3 regions of the Kineococcus gynurae genome follow, and region 2 is predicted to be linked to each of the others. Evidence: riboswitches for the same ligand, from Rfam matches in the RefSeq annotation. Region 2 holds a riboswitch; each other region holds the start of a gene.
The links. A riboswitch is a leader RNA that binds a small molecule or an ion and turns the genes downstream of it on or off. The one in region 2 is predicted to bind S-adenosylmethionine.

Region 1 (5,451 bases), 350 kb from region 2:
AGCACGCGGGGCGACGTGTTCCTCGGTGACGTGGCGCTGGACTCCCCCGCCCCCGGTCACGGTGCCCCGAGCACCCTGCCCGCGGTCAGCATCGGGGACGTGGCCGTCGAGGAGGGGAACGCGACGTCCACGGTGTCCATGCCGCTGGTGCTCTCCCACCCCTCGACGGTCCCCGTGACGGTGAACGTCGACACCGGCGTGGACAACGACGACGCGCGGTTCCCGAGCGTCTGGAAGCAGGTCACGATCCCCGCCGGGGCGCGCACCGCCTCCGTCGCGCTCACCGTCGACGGGAACACCGAGACCGACCCGACCACCACCCTGCACGTGACCCTGTCGGCCCCGACCAACGCGATCGTCGGCGACGGCTGGGGCAACCTGCAGCTGCTGGACGACGACTTCGGCCAGGACTGAGCGGGGCCGGCGGGCTCAGAAGTCGAACAGGTTCTCGCGGACCCCGCCGGACCCGAAACCGTCGCGCAACAACCCCCGTCGGCGCAACACCGGAACCAGGTCCCCCAGGACCCGGTGCACGCCGACGGGGTGCAGGTCGCCCGAGAGGGCGAACCCGTCGTTGTCGGCGTCGCTGCCCAGCTCCTCGGCGAAGTCGGCGAACTCCTCGGCGGTGCCCACGGAACCGGTCCGGTCGGCGACGCGTCCCTTGCGGGCCTTGCGGGTCAGGAGTTCCCGCAGCGGCGCGTCCGGGGTGTCCCCGAGCAGGCCCCGGATCGTCCCGGCCGAGACGTGCTCGCCGAAGAACCCCTCGGGCACGGGCCGGTCCAGCGACAACCGGGTCAGGTCGCTCTCCAGGTCGCTGGACCAGGCCGACGCCACCTCCCGCAGGACCGCCTCGTCCGGGTCGGCCGAGGCGGCGACCACGCGTTCGGCCTCCTCGACGCTCGGGGTGATCTCGGGTTTGAGCACGAACAGGACCCGCAGGTCGGACGCCTTGCGCCCGTGCGACTCCGCGGCCGAGACCACCCGGGCGCGGTAGTCCCGCACCGCCGCGGCGCTCAGCGGCGCCAGCGCGAGCTGGACGTCGGAGAACGCACCCGCGAACCCCAGGCCCCGCGGGGACCCGCCCGGGGAGACCAGCACCGGTTCGTCGCCCCCCGGGAACGGGGGCGCGTTGAGCGGACCGGTGACGTCGAAGAACTCCCCGCGGTGCGTGAACGCGTCGATGAGGGTGCCGTCGGCGTAGTGACCGGTCCCCGGGTCGGCGACCAGCGCGTCCCCCCAGCTCCGCCAGAGCCGGCGCACGACCTCGACCCATTCCGCGGCCCGGTCGTAGGCCCGGTCGTGCGGGAGGGGGTCGGCCCCGACGTGGCGGGCGCTGCCGACGTCGGTCACCAGGTTGATCCCGAACCGTCCCGCGCCGAGGCGACCGCGGGAGAGGTGGTGCAGCGTGGCCGCCTGGCGGGCGGCCAGGTAGGGCGGAGTGATCCCGGCGTTGATCGTGGGTACGACGCCGAGGTGCTGGGTCGCCGCGAACAGGTACGGGGCCAGCAGCAACGGGTCGAGCTTGGGACCGCCGTAGCCCCCGCGGACCCGGAGGTCCAGGGTTTCCGGGTTCCCCAGCGACACCGCGTCCTCGGCGATGACGAGGTCGAAACCGGCCTGCTCCAGGAGCTGGGCCGACTGCTGGTAGAGCTGCGGCGCGGTCCAGTCGAGGTCCCAGCGCTGGTAGGGCCGGCCCCATCCCTGGGGGCCGAAACCCCGGGAGAAGAACCAGCCGAAGTGCTGCAACCGGCTCATCGGGCCACCCCCGTCGCAGAGACGGGGGTGGCCGCACGGGCCGCGGCCAGGCCGAGGCGCAGATCGGCGAGCAGGTCGGGCACGTCCTCCACCCCGATCGACAACCGCAGCACGCCCGGGCCGATGCCGTCGGCCGCGAGCTCGACCGGGTCGCGGTGGGCGTGGGTGGTCGAGGCCGGGTGCAGGGCCAGGGAACGCACGTCGCCCAGGTGGGTCATCCGGCTGAACAGCTGCAACGCGTCGAGGAACGCGCGCGCCGCGGGCCGCCCCCCGCGCAGGGACACGGCCAGCACCGCCCCCGCACCCCGGGGGAGGTAGCGCCGCGCGAGCGCGTGCGAGGGACTGGACGCGAGGCCCGCGTAGTCGACCCGGTCCACCTCCGCCCGCGCCTCCAACCAGGAGGCGATCTCCAGGGCCGACGCGGACTGCCGGGCCATCCGCAGCGAGAGGGTCTCGATGCCCTGCTGCAGGAGGAACGAGTTGAAGGGCGCCAGGGTCGGCCCCAGGCGCGCGGCCAGCGCCCGCAGATAGCCCGGGTAGGCCCGCTCGCCGTACCGCTGCGCGTAGGAGGCGCCGCCGAGCACCGCGGTCTGTTCCTCGAGGTTCGCCACGGTCCCGGGCAGCGCACCGGCGGCCGTGACGACCACCCCGCCGAGCGCGCCGCCGTGGCCGGAGAGGAACTTGCTGGCGGAGTGCACGACGACGTCGGCCCCGTGCTCCAGCGGGCGCAGCAGGTAGGGGGTGGCCAGGGTGTTGTCGACCACCAGTGGCACCCCCGCGGCGTGCGCCGCGTCGGCGACGAGCCGCACGTCCAGGACGTCGTTGCGGGGGTTGGGGATCGACTCGGCGAAGAACGCCCGGGTGGTGGGGCGGACGGCGTCGCGCCAGGCCCGCGGGTCGCGCGCGTCACGGACGAGGTCGACCTCGATGCCGAACCGGGCGAAGTTCTCCCGGAACAACCCGCGCGACCCCTCGTAGAGGCTGTCGGCGGCGACGAGGTGGTCACCGCTGCGCAGCAGACCCAGCAGCGCGGTGCTGATCGCCGCCTGCCCGCTGCCGACCGCGACCGCCTCCGCGCCACCCTCCAGCGCGGCGACCCGGCGCTCCAGGGCGGCCGTCGTCGGGTTGCCCATCCGGGTGTAGACGTACCCCTCGTCCTCGCCGGTCTCCCCGGCGAAGCGGGCGGCGGCCTCGTCGAAGTCGGCGAAGACGAACCCCGCCCCGAGGTGGACGGGGGCCACCCGGGCGCCGTGGCCCGGGTCGGGGAGCACCCCGGCGTGGACCTGGGCGGTGCTGAACCCGGGTGGGCCGACCGGGGGGAGGTCGCCCGCAGCCGAGACGGACTCGACGAACGCGGGCAGGGCGGGGCTGGGCAGGATGGGGCTGGGCAGGGTGGGGCTGGGCAGGGTGACGGACACGGGTGACCTCGGTCTCGGGTGCGCGGCGACGGGCCGCCGGCGGAACGACGGGGAACGACGGGGGACGGGTGCGGGGGCGTCAGCCCCGACAGCTCCCCGCGGCGATCCGCAGCAGGTCCACGTGCCGACGGCGCACGAGCGGCACCGAGCGGTGCGCGACCCGGGACGGGACTCCGACGTGGCGACTCTTCAACTGCGGCACAGCACACCTCTTCCATCGTCCTTGGCGGGAGCACCGTTCGGGGCGGTTGCTGCGGCGTCGTCGAGCCAAGTCTCTCGGCCGCTCTGGATGGGAGAGATCAGTGGACTCCAGGACGGGCGCCGCTGTCAACCGCCGCCCGGGGTCGAGGCGTCCGACCGTGCGTGCGAGGCTTCGGGCATGGCCGTCGTGAAGATCAATGCGATCGAGGTTCCCGCCGACGGGGGGCCCGAGCTGGAGCGTCGCTTCGCCCACCGCATGGGTGCGGTCGAGGGGACGCCGGGCTTCCTGGGGTTCGAGCTGCTCCGCCCGGTCCAGGGCGAGACGCGCTACTTCGTCTACACGAAGTGGGAGACCGAGGAGGCGTTCCAGGCGTGGGCGAACGGCGGCGCCCGCGAGGCGCACGCCGGGGAGCGGGCCCGCCCCGTCGCCACCGGCTCCAGCCTGCTGGAGTTCGAGGTCGTGCTCGGCGCCGTCCCGGTGGACCCGTCCGCCGCGAGCTGAGCCCCGGGGACCCTCAGCCGGTGAGCCGGGAGAGGGCCTGCCTCACCTGACCGAGGTGGGCGCGCATCGCCTCCGTGGCCGCCTCGACCCGGCCGGCGACGACCGCCTCGACGACCCGGGCGTGCTCGTCGTCGGAACGGCTGCGACGGTCGGGGATGAGGTTGAGGGTCTGCGACTGCGCGGTGAGCGCGGACCGGATCTCGGCCAGCATCGACTCCAGCACCCGGTTGCGGGCGCAGGTCGCGATCAGGGCGTGGAACCGCGCGTCCATCCGGGCCCACTCCCCCGGGTCGGCCTCGACCCGCATGCGCTGCAACAGGTCCTGCAGTTCCTGCGCCTGCTCCGGAGTTCTCCGCGCCGCCGCCCATCCGGCCGCCGGGACCTCGACCAGGGGCCGGACCTCCAGCAGTTCGTGGGCGGCGTAGTTCGCGAACACCGGGTCCGGGCCCAGGCTGTCCTTGACGACGAACGACCCCGCACCGGTCCGGGCCTGGGTCAGCCCCAACGCGTGGCACGAACGCAGCGCCTCCCGCACCACCGACCGGCTGACCCCGTGCCGCTCGGCCAGCGCCGCCTCCGAGGGCAACCGGGTCCCCACGGGGAGCTCCCCGGTGAGGATCGCGGCCCGCAGATCGGCGAAGAGGGCCTCGGCCGCACTCATCCGCACGGTGCTGGGGGCGCGCCGGGCCCACTCGACGTCGGGGTCGGCGGCGCTCACGGATCGATCCTCGCACGCCCGGACCGATCCCGGCGGGGGGCTTGCGCGCCGGGGCCGACCGGGGTCACACTCTCGGAATCTGTCGGACAGCCTGACAGGTTGTGAGAAGGGACGGGTCACCGTGACCCCGAGCACCGTCGCTCCACCGCCCCCCGCACCATCCGAACCCGGGCCCCCCACCGGACCCGCCGCCACCGTCCCCGCCACCGCCCCCGCCACCCGGCGCGAGCACGACCTGCTCGGTGAGCGGGACGTGCCGGCCGCGGCGTACTGGGGGGTCCACACCCTGCGTGCGCAGGAGAACTTCCCGATCACCGGGCGGACCATCGGTGCGGACCCGCACCTGGTCCGGGCCCTGGTGGACGTCAAGCGGGCGGCCGCCACGGCCAACCGCGACCTCGGCCTGCTCCCCCGGGACAAGGCCGACGCGATCATCGCCGCCTGCGCCGAGATCGCCGACGGCGCGCTGCACGAGCAGTTCGTGGTCGACGTCGTCCAGGGTGGCGCGGGCACCTCGAGCAACATGAACGCCAACGAGGTCGTCGCCAACCGGGCCCTGGAACTTCTCGGCCGCGCCCGGGGCGACTACGCGTTCCTGCACCCCAACGAGCACGTCAACGCCGCGCAGTCCACCAACGACGTCTACCCGACCGCGGTGAACATCGCCACGATCCGCTGCTTCGAGGACCTCGCCGTCGAGCTCCGCCGGCTGCAGGACGCGTTCGCAGCCAAGGCCGGCGAGTTCGCCGACGTCGTCAAGATGGGCCGCACCCAGCTGCAGGACGCCGTCCCGATGACCCTCGGCCAGGAGTTCGCGACCTACGCGATCATGCTGGGCGAGGACCTCGACCGGCTGC
Region 2 (5,451 bases):
CGAACAGGATCGGCGGGCGGACGTCGTCAGAGCCGTGGCCGCGGACCCATCCGTGCTCGGTGAGCGCGACCCCGTCGAGGCTCGCGGCGGTGCGACGGACGCGCTCGTCCACCCCGGCCTCCCCGGCCACCCCGGCCTCCCCGGGCACGACCGCGTCGATCCCCAGGTGCTCCCGCAGCCACCGGTCCGGCCCCGGGTCCGCGGCGATGCGCCGCAGCGCCCCCACCCCCCGCCGCCGTGCGTCGGGACCGAGCCCGGCGACCCGCGCGCGGACCTCAGGACGGTGACCGCCGGCGCCGGTGGCGCGGTCGGCCCGGGCGGCGGCGGAGGCCTCGAGGGCGGCCGCGGCCGACCCGCGGTCGCGCAACGCCTCCCCCAGCAGCACCACCTCCGACACCTTCTGGTCGGCGAAGGCCAGCCGGCGACGCAGCTGCGGGTCCAGGTCGACCTCGTCGGCCACGTCGTGCGGGACGTGGAGCAACGAGGTCGAGGTGCCCGCGACGACCCGGGGGTGCCCGGTCGGCTGCAACGCGGCGAGGGCCTGCAGCCCCCGCAGGGCGGGGCCGAGGTCGGTGGTCCAGACGTTCTCCCCGTCCACGACCCCGCCGACCAGGACCTTGTCGGCGAGGCCCGCGAGGTCCCCGGCCGGGGCCGGGACCGACCCGCGCACGAGGTCGAGCGCGACGCCCGCGACCCCGGTGGCGGCGAGGTCGGCCAGGGAACCGCCGGGGTCACCGTGGGGGACGGCGACCAGGAGCTGCACCCCGCCCGTGGCGGCGAGCCGGTCGTAGGTCGCCCGGACCGCGGCGGAGAGCTCGGCGGCGTCCGTCCCGGCGGTGGCGGGGGCGGCGAGCCCGGGTTCGTCCAGCTGCACCCAGTCCGCCCCGGCCGCCGCGAACGACTGCAGCGCGACGGCGTAGGCCTCGACCAGTTCGGGCAGCCGTTCCCACGGCCGGCGGTCCCCCGCGGGAGCGCCCGCCGGGGCACCGGCCCGGGCCAGCAGCAGGAACGTGAGCGGCCCGACGAGGACGGGCCGGGTCAGGTACCCGTCGGTCAGGGCCTCGGCGAACTCCCGGACCGCGCGGTCGTCGACGAAGCGGAACCGGGTCGCCGGGGTGATCTCGGGCACGACGTGACGCCGGCCCCGGCCGGCCCCCGGGACCGTCCGCAGCGGGGTCCTGACCCCGCGACCGCGGGCGAGGACGTCGAGGCCGACCAGGTCGACCGACCCGTCCGAGGCGAGCACGTCGGCGCAGCGGGCGGGGACGGCACCGAACGCGACCACGGCGTCCAGCACGGGGTCGTGGCTGGAGAACGCCTGCGGGATCGAGGAGTCGTGGGCGGGCAGCCCCCGGGCGTTCATCCGGCGCCGGGCCCGGGCGCGCACCGCGGCGAGCGCGGCCTCGGTCGCGGCGACGTCGGCCCGCCCAGCGCGCAGCGCGGCCAGCGCGGCCGTGGTCTCGCGGCGGGCCCCGATGCTCGGGTAGCCGAGCACGGTGGCTCGCCACGGGCGGGCGGCGGGACCCGGGACGGGCCCGCCCCTCACCGGACGCCGGCCAGGCGGGCGGAACCGGAACGGATCCGTTCGACCAGGGCGACGGCCGTGGCCGAGGAGTTCGAGGGGTAGACGTGCAGCCCCGGGGCCCCGGCGTCGAGCAGCTCGCGGGCGAGCTCGGCGGCCACCCGCACGGCCAGGCGGCGCCGTCGCGCCGGGGAGGGGTCGTCCCCCAGCCGGGCCAGCAGCCCCGCGGGGGCGGGGACCCCGGTGAGCTGCTGCAGGCGCAGCAACCGCGCCGGGTCGTCCACGGCGGTGATGCCGGGCAGCACGGGGATGGTGACGCCGGCCAGCCGGGCCCGGTCCACGAAGGCCGTCCACTCCTCGGCCCGGTAACCGACCTGGGCGACGGCGAACCGGGCCCCCGCCTCCTGCTTGGCCCGCAACGCGGCCAGGTCTCCCGGGCGGCGCGAGGAGGGGAAGGCCGGGACGGCGATGCTGAGCGGTCCCTCGTCCACCGGTCGCGAACCCCCGCGCAGCGCCAGCCGCCGCCGCTCGACCACCTGCAGGACCTCGACGAGGTCGCAGCCGCGCAGCACCGGGTCGGACGGCTCGCCGAGGGGCGCACCCGCCGGGTCGCCGCGCAGGACGAGGACGTCCCGGATCCCGCTCTCGAGGATCTCCGCCCCGGCCGCCACGACCTGCGCGCGGCTGGAGCCGACGCAGGTGAGGTGGGCCATCGCCGTGACGGGGGTGCTGCGCCGGACGTGGCGGAGCAACCCCGCCGCCGCGGCCCGGGTCGCACCCCCCGCCCGGCAGGTCACCGAGAAGAAGTCCGGGGACGTGGCGGCGAGCTCGGAGACCGTGCGGCCCAACGCCTCGGCCGCGGCCTGCGACCGGGGCGGGAAGAGTTCGAAACTGATGGTCGGGCGCGGCCCGCCGACCCGGGCGGCCAGCGTCATCGCGCGGCCCCCGAAGGGTTCCGGGAAGGACGGGGTGCAGCACGCATCGTGAACTCCATCGGCCTGGCGTTAGCACCCTCGCCCGGGCTCGGGGGGTTGCTGCGGCGTCGTCGAGCCAGGACTCTCGGCCGCTCTGGATGGTGCGCCGACCCTAGCCGCCGTCCCGGGCATCCGACAACCGTGATCGCGCCCCGCGAAGGAACCCGACCGACCGGCCCGTCGCCCGGGCGCTCGGCGCCCGCCCGACTATCCTCACAACCCTCACAGCTACGACCCAGGTTCACCCGGGTCGCACCCGACGAGGAGGTCACGTGAGCAGTTCCTGGTCCGGCACCGGCGATCCGCCCCCCGGCACGGGCCCCGGGCCCGAACCCGCCCCCGCGTCCCCGTCCGGGGCGCTCGAGGGGGCCCGCAGCTACGAGGAGGTCCAGGCCTCCCCCGAGTTCGCCGCCCTGCGCCGTCGCTTCCGGCGGGTCGTCTTCCCGCTCTCGGCGTTGTTCCTGGCCTGGTACGCGGCCTACGTCCTGCTGGCCGACTACGCCCACGACTTCATGGGGATCCGCCTCGGCGGCAGCAACATCACCGTCGGGCTGCTGTTCGGCTTCGGCCAGTTCGCCTCGACGTTCATCATCACGACGATCTACGTGCGCTGGGCCAACAAGCGCTTCGACCCCGCCGCCGACGAGCTGCGCCACCGCATCGAGGGGACCCCGTGACCAGCAGCAGCCTCGTGACCAGCGCCCTGGCCACCGCGACCGTCCCCGCCGGCGGCGACGTCGGGGAACCGGTCGTCAACATCGCCATCTTCGGCGCGTTCGTCGCCATCACCCTGACCGTGGTGCTGCGGGCCAGCCGCAACAACCGCAGCGCGGCCGACTTCTACGCCGGGGGACGCGCGTTCAGCGGCCGGCAGAACGGCATCGCCATCGCCGGGGACTACCTCTCGGCCGCGAGTTTCCTCGGCATCGCCGGGGCCATCGCGATCTACGGCTACGACGGCTTCCTCTACTCGATCGGGTTCCTGGTCGCCTGGTTGGTGGCCCTGCTCCTGGTCGCGGAACTGCTGCGCAACACCGGGCGGTTCACGATGGCCGACGTCCTGAGCTTCCGGCTCAAGGAACGGCCGGTCCGGATGGCCGCGGCGATCTCGACGCTCACCGTGTCCTTCTTCTACCTGCTGGCCCAGATGGCCGGCGCGGGCGGCCTGGTCGCCCTGCTGCTGGGCATCGACGGGCGGGCCGGGCAGAACCTGGTGATCGCGATCGTGGGCGCGCTCATGGTCGTCTACGTGCTGATCGGCGGGATGAAGGGCACCACCTGGGTGCAGATCATCAAGGCGGTCATGCTGGTGACCGGGGCCGGCGTGATGACCGTCTGGGTGCTGGCCCAGTACGGGTTCAACCTCTCCGACCTGATCGGCGCCGCCGTCGCCGCCCCGGGTTCGGCCGGCGAGGCGCTGGTGGAACCGGGCGGGCAGTACGGGGCCACCGAGATCTCGAAGCTGAACTTCCTGTCCCTGGCGCTGGCCCTGGTCCTGGGGACGGCGGGGCTGCCGCACGTGCTCATGCGGTTCTACACCGTGCCGAGCTCGCGCGAGGCCCGCCGCAGCGTGGTCTGGGCGATCTGGATCATCGGGATCTTCTACCTGTTCACGCTCGTCATCGGCTACGGCGCCGGCGCGATCGTGGGTCCGGACGCGATCCGGGGCGCACCGGGCCGGGTGAACTCCGCGGCCCCGCTGCTCGCCTACCAGCTCGGCGGGCCGGTCCTGCTGGGCATCATCGCCGCCGTCGCGTTCGCGACCATCCTCGCCGTGGTCGCGGGGCTGGCCATCACGGCCAGCGCCTCCTTCGCCCACGACATCTACGCCAGCGTCATCAAGAAGGGTGAGGTCTCGGCCAACGCCGAGGTGCGGATCGCGCGCATCACGATCGTGGTGATCGGGGCCGTCGCCATCGTCGGGGGGATGCTGGCCAACGGGCAGAACGTGGCCTTCCTCGTCGCCCTGGCGTTCGCGGTGGCGGCGAGCGCGAACCTGCCGACGATCCTCTACTCGCTGTTCTGGCGCCGGTTCACCACCCGCGGCGCCCTGTGGAGCATCTACGGCGGGTTGATCTCCTGCATCACCCTGATCGCGTTCTCCCCCGTCGTCTCCGGCAAGGTCGACCCGGCGACGGGGGCGAGCCTGTCGATGATCACCGACCCCTCGGTGGACTTCTCCTGGTTCCCGCTGGAGAACCCGGGGCTGGTCTCGATCCCGCTGGCCTTCCTGCTGGGGTGGTTGGGATCGGTGACGTCCAAGGAGACCGGCAACGAGAAGCGGGCCGCCGAGATGGAGGTCCGCAGCCTGACCGGGGCCGGGGCCGAGAAGGCCGTCGAGCACTGAATCGGGCCGGCCCCGACGGCCGGACGCGACGGAGGGCCGGGTGACCCGCACGGGTCACCCGGCCCTCCCGCGTCCGGCGGCGGTTGCGCTCAGTTGCAGCGCGAGACGGGGATCGCGGTCGCGGTGTCGGCGAAGGTGTTCGTCGCGAAGCTCACCGAACGCGGCGCCAGGGCCGGGCCGTACTTGGCCGTGTGGCCGAACTTGTTGCCGGTGAAGGTCACCGAACCCAGGTTCGCGCTGCACTTGATGTTGACGGTGTACATGCCGCCGTCGAAGTAGTTCCCCTCGATGACGACCTTGTCCAGCAGCTGCTGGCCGGTCTCGGTGCCGAACTGCAGGGCCGAGTTCGCGTTGACCAGGCCGTCGGCCGGGTCGGGCATGAAGGTGTTGCGCCGCAGCACGATGCCGACCCCGGAGGTGGACTGGGCCGCGTCGGTGTGGACGGAGTCGTCCCGCACGAGGCTGTGGACGTAGCTGTCCTCGATCAGCACGTCGTTGCCCAGCCGGGGCCCGTCGAAGGTGCCGTGGACGTTCACGCGGCGCAGGGTGTAGTCCGACCAGCCGATCGCGATGGTGGTGCTGGCCCGGCCGTCGATCTCGGAGTCCTC
Region 3 (5,451 bases), 280 kb from region 2:
CGGGGCGAGGCCGTGGCGCAGCAGTTCCCCGAGGACGGGGCGACGGGCGCGGTGCACCGCAGCGGGCGACTGGCGGTCGACCCGGAGCACCGGCTGCACCACGCCGACGGGAGCGTCCACCCGCGCCGGTTCGCGGTCGGCCCGGCCGTGGCCGGCGACGGCTGGGCCGCCGCCTTCGCCCGGCCACGCCTGGACCACGGGTTCTTCCGGCTCAACGAGCGGGTCGCGGCCGACCTGCTGGCGGCCGCGACCCGACGGTTCGAGGAGGTCGCTACCCCCGCGCTCGCGTCAGCGCCCCGGTGAGGTCCTCGAGCAGGTCCTCGACGTCCTCGAGGCCGACCGAGACCCGGATGACGCCGTCGGTGAGCCCGATGGCCGCGCGGCCCTCCACCCCCAGGCGTCGGTGGGTCGTGGTCGCCGGGTGCGTCGCGAGCGTCTTGGAGTCGCCCAGGTTGTTGGAGATGTCGACCACCTGCAGGGCGTCGAGCGTCGCGAAGGCCCGCTCCTTGCCCCGCCCCTCGGGCGCGTCCACCGCGAACGTCAGCACGGTCCCGCCCCCGGTCATCTGAGCGGCGGCGAGCTCGTGCTGGGGGTGCGAGGCCAGCGTCGGGTAGCGCACCCAGGCGACGCCGGGGTGACGTTCCAGCTCCTCGGCGATGCGCTGCGCCGACGCGGCGGAATGCCTGACCCGCAACGACATCGTCTCCAGACCCTTCACCAGGGTCCAGGCGTTGAAGGGCGAGAGCGACGGGCCCGTGTGCCGCATGAGGTTCTGCACGGGTCCGTCGACGAACTCCTTCGAGCCGAGGATCGCGCCCCCGAGGACCCGCCCCTGCCCGTCGATGTGCTTGGTCCCGGAGTAGACGACGACGTCGGCCCCGAACTCCAGGGGTCTCTGCTGCACCGGGGAGACGAACGCGTTGTCGACGACGACCGTGGCCCCGACCGCGTGGGCCAGTCGGCTGACGTGCTCGATGTCGACCAGCGTCTGCATGGGGTTGGCGGGGGTCTCGAAGAACACCGCGGTGGTCGGTTCGGACAGGGCTCGTTCCCACTGGGTGGGGTCCTCGCCGTCCACGAACACGGTCTGCACACCCCACCGCGGCAGGATCTCGTCGAGGATCACGAAGCAGGAGCCGAACAGGCTGCGGGCGGCCACGACCCGGTCCCCCTGGCCCAACAACCCGGCCAGCGCGGTGAACACCGCCGACATCCCGCTCGCCGTGGCGAAGCAGGCCTCGGCCCCCTCCAGCAGCCGCAGCCGTTCCTCGAACACGGCCACGGTCGGGTTCCCGTAGCGGGAGTAGACGAACCGGTCGACCTCGCCCGCGAACGCGGCCTCGGCGGCGCCCGCCGAGGAGTAGACGTAGCCCGAGGTCAGGTAGAGCGCCTCGGCCGTCTCCTCGAAACCCGACCGGGCCAGCCCACCGCGGACGGCGAGGGTGTCCGGTCGCAGCGGGGGCGGCGTCGCGTCGGCGCTCACGACTGCCGCCAGGGCAGGCCCTCGGCCCGCCAGCCCGCGCCGCCGCGGTGCCCGGACGCGTCGAGGTCGCCCTCGAACCCGTCGAGCACGTTCTGCGCGGCGGTGTACCCGGCGGCCGTGGCCGCGGTGGCCGCCGCCACCGAGCGCTTCCCCGAGCGGCAGAGGAACACGACCGGGTCCGGGCCGGGGCGCACCCCCTGGCGGGCGAGCTCGGCGAGGAACTCCGTGCCGGGCACCTCCCCGGGGCGGGGGGCCCAGGAGACCAGCAGCGGGCCGCGGCCGGGCAGCTGCGGGACGCCCACGAACGTCCACTCCGCCTCGGTGCGCACGTCGACCAGGACGGCGGCGGGGTCGTGGGTGAGGAGGTCGTAGGCCTCGCGCGGGGTGAGGTCCCCCGCGTACCCGGTCGGCCGCCCGGCGGCGGCGTCGGTGGACGGGTCGGTCATCGTGCTCGTCTCCTCCATCGATCCCGGCATGAGCACCCCCGCGTCGGGCGGGGGTTGCTGCGGCGTCGTCGAGCCGGGTCTCTCGGCCGCTCTGGATGGTGGGGGGAGCCTACTCGGCACCGGCCCCACCGCGCCGACCCCGGGGATCTTCCCCGCCCACGCGCGGGCGGGACGGGTCCGGGGTTTGCCGGGGGTACCGCCGCGGTGCCCCCGGGAGCGGCTATCTTTGAGGCCTGAACCGACGACGAGGTGGCCACGGGCGTCCACCGCAGCCGTCGGCACCGAAGGACGACCTGGCAAGGCCGAAAGGGTGGAAAGCGTGGACGCTCGTCAACGTGTCGTGATCGTCGGGGGCGGCTTCGCCGGTCTCTACGCGGGTCGCAAGCTCGAGAAGCTGCTGCCTCCCGGTACCGCCGAGCTCGTCCTGATCAATCCGACCGACCACCTGACGTACGCGCCGCTGCTGCCGGACGTCACCGCCTCGGTGCTGGAACCCCGCCACATCGCGGTCTCCCTGCGCCAGGCGCTCCCCAAGACCAAGATCATCATCGGCCACGCGACCGCGGTCGACGTCGAGGCCAAGACCGTCACCGTCTCGCGCTCCGAGCACGGTCAGATCGACCAGGACACCCAGGTCGTCTCCTACGACCGCCTGCTGCTGTCGCCCGGCTCGATCACCCGTCGCTTCCCCATCCCCGGCGTGTCCGAGTCCGCCCGCGGGGTCAAGACGATCACCGAGGCCGTGTTCGTCCGCGACCACCTCCTCTCCCAGCTCGACGCGGCCGACGCCCTCCCGGACGACCCCCGCTTCGACGCCGAGCGCGCCGAGCGCATGACCGTCGTGGCGGTCGGGGCCGGCTACACCGGCACCGAGATCGTGGCCCAGACCCATCGGTGGCTGACCCGCGTGGCCGAGCGCTGGACGAACATCGACGTCCGCGACGTGCGCTGGCTGCTGATCGACGTCGCCCCGGCCGTCCTGCCCGAGCTCGGGCCCCGGCTGGGCCAGTACGCCCTCGCCGCGCTCAAGGACCGCGGCATCGACGTCCGCCTCGGCGTCTCGGTGCAGAAGGTCGAGGGCAACGTCGTCACCCTGACCGACGGCACGCCCGTCCCCTCCCGGACGCTGATCTGGGGCGCCGGCATCGCCGCGAGCCCGCTGGTCGGCACGCTGGGGCTGCCGCTGGAGCGCGGTCGTCTCGTCGTGGACGCCCAGGGCCGGGCGGCCGAGGACGTCTGGGCCGTCGGCGACTGCGCCGCCACGCCCGACCTGGCCAAGGAGAAGCCCGCCGACGGCCCGGCCCCGGTCACCCCGCCCACGGCGCAGCACGCGCAGCGTCAGGGCACCCGGGTCGGCAAGAACATCGCCGCCTCGCTCGGGGTCGGCGTCGCCCAGGACTACGTCCACAAGGACCTCGGCCTGGTGGCCGACCTCGGTGGGCTGACCGCCGTGGCCAAGCCGCTCGGGATCGAGCTGACCGGTCTCCCGGCCAAGATCGTGGCGCGCGGCTACCACCTCTACGCCCTGCCGAGCATGGCCAACCGGGCCCGGGTGCTCACCGACTGGTTCTGGCACGCGGTGCTGCCGGTCCAGGCCGTCGCGATCAACCAGACCCGCTCCGAGGACGCGCTCATCACCGCGGCCCAGAACACCGACATCTACGAGGGTGACAAGGCCCGCTCCTGACCTCGTCATGACGACGGACGGCCGTGCCCCGCGAGGGGCACGGCCGTTCGTCGTCGGTGGGTCGGCCGCTCAGGCGCGGCGGGCGGTGAGGTGCCAGAACGGCGTCCCGCGCTCGCCCACGGGGGCGAGCAGCTCCCCCGGCGAGACCTCGTGGAGACCGAGGTCGAGCAGGGCCACCCCGAGCACGTCAGGGTCCAGGCCCAGCTCGCCCCGCGCGGGCCGCACCGGCCCGAGCAGGGACAGCACCCCGCCGGGCCGCACCGACGACGACACGGTCGCGAGGTCGAGCAGCACCTGCTCGGCGCTGCCCCGGCCCCCGAGTACGTCGTGGCAGCAGACGAGGTCGAAGGAGCCCGAGCCGCCCGCCCGGTAGCGGGTCAGCTCGGCCAGGGTCGTCAGGTCCTCCAGGTCGGCGTCGACGGTCCGGATCCGGTCGGCGACGCCGGCCCGGTCGGCCGCCTCGTGGGCCTGGGCCAGCGCCCGGGCCGAGGTGTCGAGCACGAGGACCTCGTGCCCCAACCGGGCGAGCGCGACCGCGTCGCGCCCGGCGCCGCCCCCGACGTCGAGCACCCGGAGCGGGGCCGACCCCAACCCCCGCAGGACGGGGGTCAGGGCCTCGACGAGCCGGTCGTAGCGCCACGTGGGCGGGGTCGTGCCCCGCAGCAGCGTCGCCGGCCCGCGGCTCATGCCGTGGGCGAGGCGGGACTCCCGCCGCGCTCGCCGCCGGTGACGATCGGGACGCGCACGGCGTTGCCCCACTCCGTCCAGCTGCCGTCGTAGTTGCGCACGTCGGACAGCCCCAGCAGGTGGGTGAGCACGAACCAGGTGTGGCTCGAGCGCTCACCGATGCGGCAGTAAGTGATCGTGGGCTCGCCCGGCTCCAGCCCGGCCTCGCCCAGGTAGAGGTCCTCGAGCTCGCGCCGGCTGCGGAAGGTGCCGTCCTCGGCCGCCGCCTTCGCCCACGGGACGCTGGCCGCACCCGGGACGTGGCCCCCGCGCAGGGTGCCCTCCTGCGGGTAGTCGGGCATGTGGGTGCGCTCACCGGTGTACTCCTGCGGGGAGCGGACGTCGATGAGCTGACCGCCGAGGAAGTCCCGGACGTCGTCCTTGAACGCCCGGATCGCGGCGTCGTCACGCTCCACCACGGGGTACTCGGTGCGCTCGGGCGAGGGGACGTCGGTGGTGAGCTCGCGGCCCTCGGCGACCCACTTGGCCCGGCCCCCGTCCAGCAGGCGCACGTCCTCGTGACCGAACAGGGTGAACACCCACAGCGCGTAGGCGGCCCACCAGTTGCTCTTGTCCCCGTACAGGACGATGGTGTCCTCGCGCCGGATCCCCTTGCGCGAGAGCAGGTCGGCGAAGCCTTCGCCGTCGACGTAGTCACGCGTGACGGGGTCGTTCAGCTCGGTGTGCCAGTCGACCTTGACCGAGCCGGGGATGTGGCCGGTGTCCCAGAGCAGGACGTCCTCGTCGCTCTCGACGACGACGAGCCCCTCCCGGCCGAGGTTCGCGGCGAGCCACTCCGTGCTGACCAGGCGCTCCGGATGGGCGTACTCGGCGAACCGGGCCTGGGAGGTGTCGACGTCGGGGCGGGTGTCGGTGGAGCTGGTCATCGGGGTTCTCTTCCGTTCGAGGGTGGGTCGGTCGGGGAGGGCGCGCGCACGGGCCGGACGGACCGGGGCGCGACGAGGCAGGGTCGGCCGGGTCGGCAGGGTCGGCCGGGTCGGGTTGTCGCGGCAGGGTGCCGCACGGGGCGGACGCCGGTGGGCGCCCGTCGTCCGGGCCGGACGAGCCCGCAGCGGGACCCGGCGAGGAGAGGTCAGCCGCGACAGGCG

Region 1: another riboswitch for S-adenosylmethionine. It lies ahead of ACFFKU_RS08940 (O-acetylhomoserine aminocarboxypropyltransferase/cysteine synthase family protein); the one in region 2 lies ahead of ACFFKU_RS07390 (methylenetetrahydrofolate reductase).
Region 3: another riboswitch for S-adenosylmethionine. It lies ahead of ACFFKU_RS08645 (rhodanese-like domain-containing protein); the one in region 2 lies ahead of ACFFKU_RS07390 (methylenetetrahydrofolate reductase).

Annotation. Positions count from the first base shown of each region.
Region 1 is NZ_JBHLUI010000008.1:544,279-549,729, reverse strand. It holds gene ACFFKU_RS08950 (alpha/beta hydrolase) at 1-414, shown strand, start outside; gene ACFFKU_RS08945 (LLM class flavin-dependent oxidoreductase) at 430-1,755, opposite strand; gene ACFFKU_RS08940 (O-acetylhomoserine aminocarboxypropyltransferase/cysteine synthase family protein) at 1,752-3,173, opposite strand; SAM riboswitch class I at 3,385-3,469, opposite strand; gene ACFFKU_RS08935 (antibiotic biosynthesis monooxygenase family protein) at 3,553-3,876, shown strand; gene ACFFKU_RS08930 (FadR/GntR family transcriptional regulator) at 3,890-4,537, opposite strand; gene ACFFKU_RS08925 (aspartate ammonia-lyase) at 4,716-5,451, shown strand, end outside.
Region 2 is NZ_JBHLUI010000008.1:197,701-203,151, reverse strand. It holds gene ACFFKU_RS07395 (5-methyltetrahydropteroyltriglutamate--homocysteine S-methyltransferase) at 1-1,495, opposite strand, end outside; gene ACFFKU_RS07390 (methylenetetrahydrofolate reductase) at 1,543-2,457, opposite strand; SAM riboswitch class I at 2,510-2,601, opposite strand; gene ACFFKU_RS07385 (DUF485 domain-containing protein) at 2,769-3,173, shown strand; gene ACFFKU_RS07380 (monocarboxylic acid transporter) at 3,170-4,843, shown strand; gene ACFFKU_RS07375 (right-handed parallel beta-helix repeat-containing protein) at 4,933-5,451, opposite strand, start outside.
Region 3 is NZ_JBHLUI010000008.1:474,957-480,407, reverse strand. It holds gene ACFFKU_RS08655 (FAD/NAD(P)-binding protein) at 1-303, shown strand, start outside; gene ACFFKU_RS08650 (O-succinylhomoserine sulfhydrylase) at 272-1,483, opposite strand; gene ACFFKU_RS08645 (rhodanese-like domain-containing protein) at 1,480-1,929, opposite strand; SAM riboswitch class I at 1,941-2,031, opposite strand; gene ACFFKU_RS08640 (NAD(P)/FAD-dependent oxidoreductase) at 2,249-3,616, shown strand; gene ACFFKU_RS08635 (class I SAM-dependent methyltransferase) at 3,686-4,303, opposite strand; gene ACFFKU_RS08630 (sulfurtransferase) at 4,300-5,229, opposite strand; gene ACFFKU_RS08625 (hypothetical protein) at 5,436-5,451, opposite strand, start outside.